One region of the Frankia sp. CeTa3Moorea genome, then DNA from elsewhere that is predicted to be linked to it. Evidence: riboswitches for the same ligand, from Rfam matches in the RefSeq annotation. Region 1 holds a riboswitch; the other holds the start of a gene.
What was found. Region 1 has a riboswitch for cobalamin ahead of AC08OV_RS12135 (CoA-acylating methylmalonate-semialdehyde dehydrogenase). Riboswitches for the same ligand answer to the same signal wherever they lie in the genome.
Positions count from the first base shown of each region.

Region 2: linked by a shared signal. The riboswitch ahead of AC08OV_RS18840 (ribonucleoside-diphosphate reductase subunit alpha) and the one ahead of AC08OV_RS12135 (CoA-acylating methylmalonate-semialdehyde dehydrogenase) in region 1 are both predicted to bind cobalamin.

Region 1 is NZ_CDXDOR010000056.1:7,727-10,941, forward strand. Features, by position in the region: gene AC08OV_RS12130 (acyl-CoA dehydrogenase family protein) at 1-41, opposite strand, end outside; gene AC08OV_RS12135 (CoA-acylating methylmalonate-semialdehyde dehydrogenase) at 51-1,556, opposite strand; cobalamin riboswitch at 1,747-1,933, opposite strand; cobalamin riboswitch at 2,139-2,325, shown strand; gene AC08OV_RS12140 (ABC transporter substrate-binding protein) at 2,355-3,215, shown strand, end outside.
Region 2 is NZ_CDXDOR010000127.1:9,500-12,714, reverse strand. Features, by position in the region: gene AC08OV_RS18845 (replication-relaxation family protein) at 1-260, shown strand, start outside; cobalamin riboswitch at 1,162-1,388, shown strand; gene AC08OV_RS18840 (ribonucleoside-diphosphate reductase subunit alpha) at 1,638-3,215, shown strand, end outside.

The sequences.
Region 1 (3,215 bases):
GTCTCGCGGAGCGCGCGCCGCTCAGGTGACAGCGTCTCCACCGGTCGCCGTCACTTCATCGTGGGGATGACGAAGCTGGCCTGTTCCCGGACCCGGGCGCTGGGCCAGCGGGAGGTGACGGTCTTCGTCTTCGTGTAGAAACGGATCGAGTCCGGCCCGTGCTGGTTCAGGTCGCCGAATCCGGAACGCTTCCAGCCGCCGAACGTGTGGTATGCGATGGGCACCGGGATGGGCACGTTCACGCCGACCATTCCGGTGTTCACCCGGTGGGTGAAGTCCCGGGCGGTGTCCCCATCCCTGGTGAAGATCGCCACGCCGTTGCCGTACTCGTGCTCGTTCGGCAGCCGCAGCGCCTCCTCGTAGTCGGCGGCGCGCACGACCGAGAGCACCGGGCCGAAGATCTCCTCCCGGTAGATCCGCATCGCCGGGGTGACGTGGTCGAACAGCGACGCGCCGAGGTAGAAGCCCTGCTCGTGCTCGGTGCCCGCGAGCGGGTTGCCGCTGCCGTCGACGACCAGGCTCGCGCCCTCCTCGACGCCGGAGCTGAGGTAGTCGCGGACCCGGGCCACGGCCGCGGGGGTGACCAGCGGGCCGATCTCGGTGGCGTCGTCCAGCGCCGGCCCGATCCGCAGCGCCGTGACCCGCGCGGCGAGCCGCTCGACCAGGGCGTCCGCCGTCGCCTCGCCCACCGGGACGGCGACCGAGATCGCCATGCAGCGCTCGCCAGCCGACCCGTAGCCGGCGCCGACCAGGGACTCCACCGCGTGGTCGAGGTCCGCGTCCGGCATGACGACCATGTGGTTCTTCGCCCCGCCGAAGCACTGCGCCCGCTTGCCGTGCGCGGCGGCGGTGGCGTAGACGTACTGGGCGATGTCGGACGACCCGACGAAGCCGACCGCCTCGACCCGGGGGTCCGTCAGCAGCGCGTCCACGGCCTCCTTGTCGCCGTTGACGACGTTGAACACGCCCGGCGGCAGGCCGGCGTCCAGGAACAGCTCCGCCAGCCGCAGCGGCACCGAGGGGTCACGCTCCGACGGCTTGAGCACGAATGCGTTACCGCAGGCCAGCGCCGGTGCCGCCTTCCAGAGCGGGATCATCGCAGGGAAGTTGAACGGGGTGATCCCGGCGACGACCCCGAGGGGCTGGCGCATCGAGTACACGTCGATGCCGGTGCCGGCCGCGTCCGAGTACTCGCCCTTGAGCAGGTGCGGGATGCCGGTGGCGAACTCGACCACCTCCAGGCCGCGCTCGATGTCGCCGTGCGCGTCGGCCACCGTCTTGCCGTGCTCTGCGGCGAGCAGCCGGGCGAGCGAGTCCTGCTCGGCCCGGACCAGTTCGAGGAAGCGCGCCAGCACCCTGGCCCGGCGCTGGGGGTTGAGCCGGGCCCAGCCGGGCTGGGCGTCGGCCGCCGCCGCGACGGCGTCGGCCACCTCTGCGCGCGACGCCAGTGGTACCCGCGCCTGCTCCCGCCCGGTACTCGGGTCGTAGACGGCACCGAAACGACCCGAGGTGCCCGGGACCGGCTTTCCGCCGACGTGATGCGTGAGTTCTCGCATGAGAAATTTCGCCTGACCTTCCGAAAGTGCGCAGCCTGCATCGCCCCGGCGGCCGCGGCGCGCCGGGAGAAGGATGTGAAGAAAGAAGGAGTGCGAAAGCCGCCGGGAATCAGTCGAAATGTCGCCGGGCGGCTCGGAAGGGGGCATGAAAAAGCAGGGCTGACATGCGTTCCGACTCCATCCTCGTGGAAGTACACGGTCGCCCACGGCCGGTATCCTGGCTCCCGGATCGGCGCGGACTCCTGCCTTCCCGGCACGCGGCCAGTGGCATCACGGGAGTCCGGCTCCCCGGTCACAGTGGCGGGACCGCGCCGGATTCACACCGGCTTCCCTGACACCATGGACCTTGGTAGGGGACCATAAAGTAGGACACCATACTATGTCCAGTAGTCGCGGCCCGTGTCGGTGTGACGTCGATCCGTGGCAGCCGTGTCCCCGGGCTCCGCCCGCCCGGCCGCCGGAGCGGGGGCTGGCCCGAGGCGGGAAGGACCGCCGGCGGCTCGGGCCGGTCCTGACCGCCGGTGTGCTCGTCGTCGCGGCGATGGCCGATCTGTGCCTCTTGCCCGGTTGGGCTCCGGTCGCGTAGCGTGGCGTTGCCGTGGTGTTCGGGAAGCCGGTGTGATGCCGGCGCGGCCCTCGCCACTGTGATCGGGAAGTCTCGGGTCTGGTCCGCGGTGCGGCGGAAGTCACTGGGCGTGTTCGCCTGGGAAGGCTGACCTGGAGGCGTCGACCCGTCAGCCAGGAGACCGGCCACGGCATCGAGTGACCCATCCACGAGGTGCTGGAGAGGCGGTCCGCGTGAGCGTGCCTGCTTGTGCTGAGTCTGATCCCGCGCTTTCGGCAGCCGCTGCCGACGCGCCCGCGCGGCCGTCGCGACGCCGCCGGCCCGGCCGGCCGCGTCGCCGGACCGCCGTCGCTGCGGTGCTGGCCGGCGTGCTGGCGATGGTCTCGCTGGCGGCCTGCGGGGACGACGACGGTGACGAGGCCGGTGGCTCCGCAGCCCTCGACGCGCGCGGGTGCGTGACGTCGTTCAACGCCGAGACCGACTACTTCCCGGTGAAGTCGACGTTCGAGGCGGCCAAGAACGTCACGCTGACCTACCACAACAGCTACCAGGTACTCACGGTCAAGGAGCCGTACCCGGACGGCAAGCCGGAGTCGTACGTGCTGGTGCGCTGCGGCGCGCCGGCACCGGAGCTGACCGGAGACCTCGCCGCCGCCCCGCAGATCGAGGTGCCGATCACCAGCCTCTACTCCGGGTCGACGACCCACCTACCGCTGCTGGTCGACCTGGACGCGGTCGACGTCCTCACCGGGGTCTCCAGCGCCAGCCTGGTCTCCAGCCCTGAGGTGCGCGAGCAGATCGACGCCGGCAAGGTCGTCGAGTACGCCCCGAACTACCAGATCGACGTGGAGAAGGTGGTCAGCGCCGCCCCCGACGTCCTGATGACCGACGGGACGGACTCGCCCGAGTACGCGACGATCCGCAAGGCGGGCGTGACGGTCGTCGCCAACGCCGAATGGCTGGAGGGCGACCCGCTCGGCCGGGCCGAGTGGATCAAGGTGATGGCGGCGCTCACCGGCGACGAGGAGCAGGCCGCCAAGGTCTTCGGCCAGATCCAGACCGACTACTCCGCCATCGCGGACAAGGCGACCGCC
Region 2 (3,215 bases), on a different contig from region 1:
GGGTGCCGGTCGCGACGACGGCCGCGGACCTCGCCGAACCCGACCAGCACCTCGACGCCACCCTGACCCGCTGGCTGCCCCTGACCCGGGCCGGTACCGGTCGCCTCAGCCTGGGCCAGCTGGTCAGCCTCTGGCCTAACTCCGCCAAGCCCTTGACCGACAGCTCCCCAGCCGACAGTGACCTCGGCCGTCCGAGACGACTCCACCCACCCCAGCCGATGCCACCCGCGGGGCCTGATCACCAGCAGCTCGCGGCCTAACCGCAGCCCCGCATGGCCCCGAGGGGTCCTGCTACCCGGGTACCGCGCCCGGTGGCAGGACCCCTCGGCTTGAACGGGCATGGCTGCCGCGACCGGCGGGTCGGTTGAGGCGGGTCTCCGCCCGCCGGGTGCTGCGGCGAGACCGCCGCCGCGTTGGACCGCGCTGGGCAGGCTGGCCCCGTCGGCGCGGGCGAGGATGCCGGCGACCAGGCCGACGATGATGGAGATCGTCGTGCCGAGGGCGACGACGAGTGCCCGGGTGAGGGCTGGGTTGGCGGTCACGTCTGCTCCAGTTCACACGCCCCGCTCCCCTGGCTGACGAGACGCTGAACGGACGCAGCGTGAAACAACCCTGCTCGATCCCCGGGGTTGCCGCAGCCCGATGGCCCATAGGCGCGTGCTGTGGCTTCGGCCCGGAGCGGCCAGGGGAGGACGCGCCGGACATGGGAAGCCCGAGTTCGGTGACTGGCAATATTGGCAGCCGCCGCGGCGATCAGTCTACCGGCTCCGGTCCGGCACGGGGTGGGCGCCGTGGCCCGCGATCATGACTGTCCTCAGTCAGGTGGCATGGATGATCGCCAGCGACTTGTGCGGCTCGTGTCGTTTGTGGCGTGGGCCGGTGAGCCCGGTTCGAACATGTGCGGCCTGCGGTTCGCCAGCACCGAGGACGAGCAGCCATGGGGCCTGTCCTGGCGCGGCGTGGGCCGTGGGTCTCGAACGGGGCGAGGTCCTGCCCAAGCCCGAAGGCGATGAGGTCCGGGCCGTGCTGTGGCGGCTGAGGTTCTGGTTCACGGTGGCGGTACAGGACGCTCGGCAAGTTCCGCTCGGAGATACCCCGGACGGCGAGGTGTCGGGCGCGACACAACATGTGGGTTATTTGCAGTCGTGTGATTCTTATATGTAGCGTGTGCCGCGCACTGGTTCGGCCGCCCTGCCCTGGGCCGGTCGTCGTAAGAGGGAACCCGGTGGGAGTCCGGGGCTGCCCCGCAGCGGTGAGTGGGAACGACCGCCGTCAGGAGCACTGGGCGCTATGGCGCCTGGGAAGCGACGGTCAGTAGGTTCACCGGCGTCACGACGCGCCGGTGGGTGCCCGCGAGTCCGAAGACCTGCCAGCGTGCCGCGCGCGACATGCGCGTGGCGGTCCGACGGCCCCGAGGGAGGGCCGGGATCGCCGTGCCGGGCTTGGACCGGGCACGGGCAGCTCGCCGGTCGCCAGAGGGCCTCGGCGTGGCGGGTGGTGATCGTTCGGCCACCGAGCCACGCGCCGTCGCCGTCGGTCGTCGATGCCCGGGTCCGTCGCCATTCGGGCCGGCGCGCCTACCTCCTCCTTGCTCGCCGTCGGTGCCAGCCGTCCGACGACCTGTGCGAGGAGTGCCGTTGACCGTCACCGAACCTTCCCCCGTTGTCCCGCGGGCCGCCGGTATGTCCGGGTCTGGTGGCCGCACGATGCGCGTCCGTCATCGTGACGGCGCGTTGGAGCCCGTGGACGTGACGAGGATCGTCGCCGCGGTCGCGCGGTGGGCGGACGACCTGGATCAGGTGGATCCGTTGCGGGTCGCGACCCGGACGATTGGCGGGCTCTACGACGGCGCGACGACCGAGGAGCTCGACCGGTTGTCGGTGCAGACCGCCGCCGATCTGATCGGTGAGGAGCCGCAGTACTCCCGGCTGGCCGCCCGGCTGCTGGTCGCGCTGATCGCCGACGAGGTCGCCGGTCAGGGGATCGGCTCGTTCAGCTCGGGCATCGCGCGGGGCCACGAGCTGGGTCTGATCGGGGCGGGCACGGCCGAGTTCGTCGCCCGGCACGCTGGCGAGCTCGACGCGCTCGTCGACCCGGCTGGCGACCTCGGGTTCGAGTTCTTCGGGATGCGGACGGTGCACGACCGCTACCTGCTGCGCCATCCGCGCACCCGGCTGGTGGTGGAGACGCCGCAGCACTGGCTGCTGCGGGTCGCCTGCGGGCTGGCGCACGACGTCGCCGAGGCGGCGGAGCTGTACCGGCTGATGGCGTCGCTGGCCTACCTGCCGAGTTCGCCAACGTTGTTCAACTCCGGGACGGCGCACTCGCAGATGTCGAGCTGCTACCTGGTCGACTCGCCGCGCGACGAGCTGGAGTCGATCTACGAGCGGTACGGCCAGGTCGCCCGGCTGTCGAAGTTCGCCGGCGGCATCGGCATCGGTTTCTCCCGGGTGCGCTCGCGGGGCGCGCTGATCCGCGGCACGAACGGCCGGTCGAACGGCATCGTGCCTTTCCTGCGGACCCTCGACGCCTCGGTCGCGGCGGTCAACCAGGGTGGGCGGCGCAAGGGCGCGGCCTGTGTGTACCTGGAGACGTGGCATCCCGACATCGAGGAGTTCCTCGAGCTGCGGGACAACACCGGTGAGGACGCCCGGCGCACCCACAACCTGAATCTGGCGCACTGGATCCCGGACGAGTTCATGCGCCGGGTGCAGGCCGACGGGGTGTGGTCGCTGATGGATCCGGACGCGGTGCCGGAGCTGCCCGACCTGTGGGGTGAGGAGTTCGACCTGGCCTACCGGGCCGCCGAGGCCGCCGGCCGCTATGTCCGCCAGCTGCCCGCCCGTGATCTGTACGCGCGGATGATGCGGACGCTGGCGCAGACCGGCAACGGCTGGATGACGTTCAAGGACGCCGCGAACCGGACCGGCAACCAGACCGCCGAGCTGGGCAACGTCATCCACCTGTCGAACCTGTGCACCGAGATCCTCGAAGTCTCCAGCGATGACGAGATCGCGGTGTGCAACCTCGGCTCGGTCAACCTCGCCCGCCACCTCCTGCCCGCAGACCCGGCCGCCGACGCGGACGGCGACGGGGATCCAGCGGCGCGGGTTGATTGGGCGGCGCTGCGCGCGACCGTGCGCACGGCGGTGACCTTCCTCGACCGGGTGATCGACATCAACTACTACCCGACACCCGAGGCCGCGGCGAGCAAC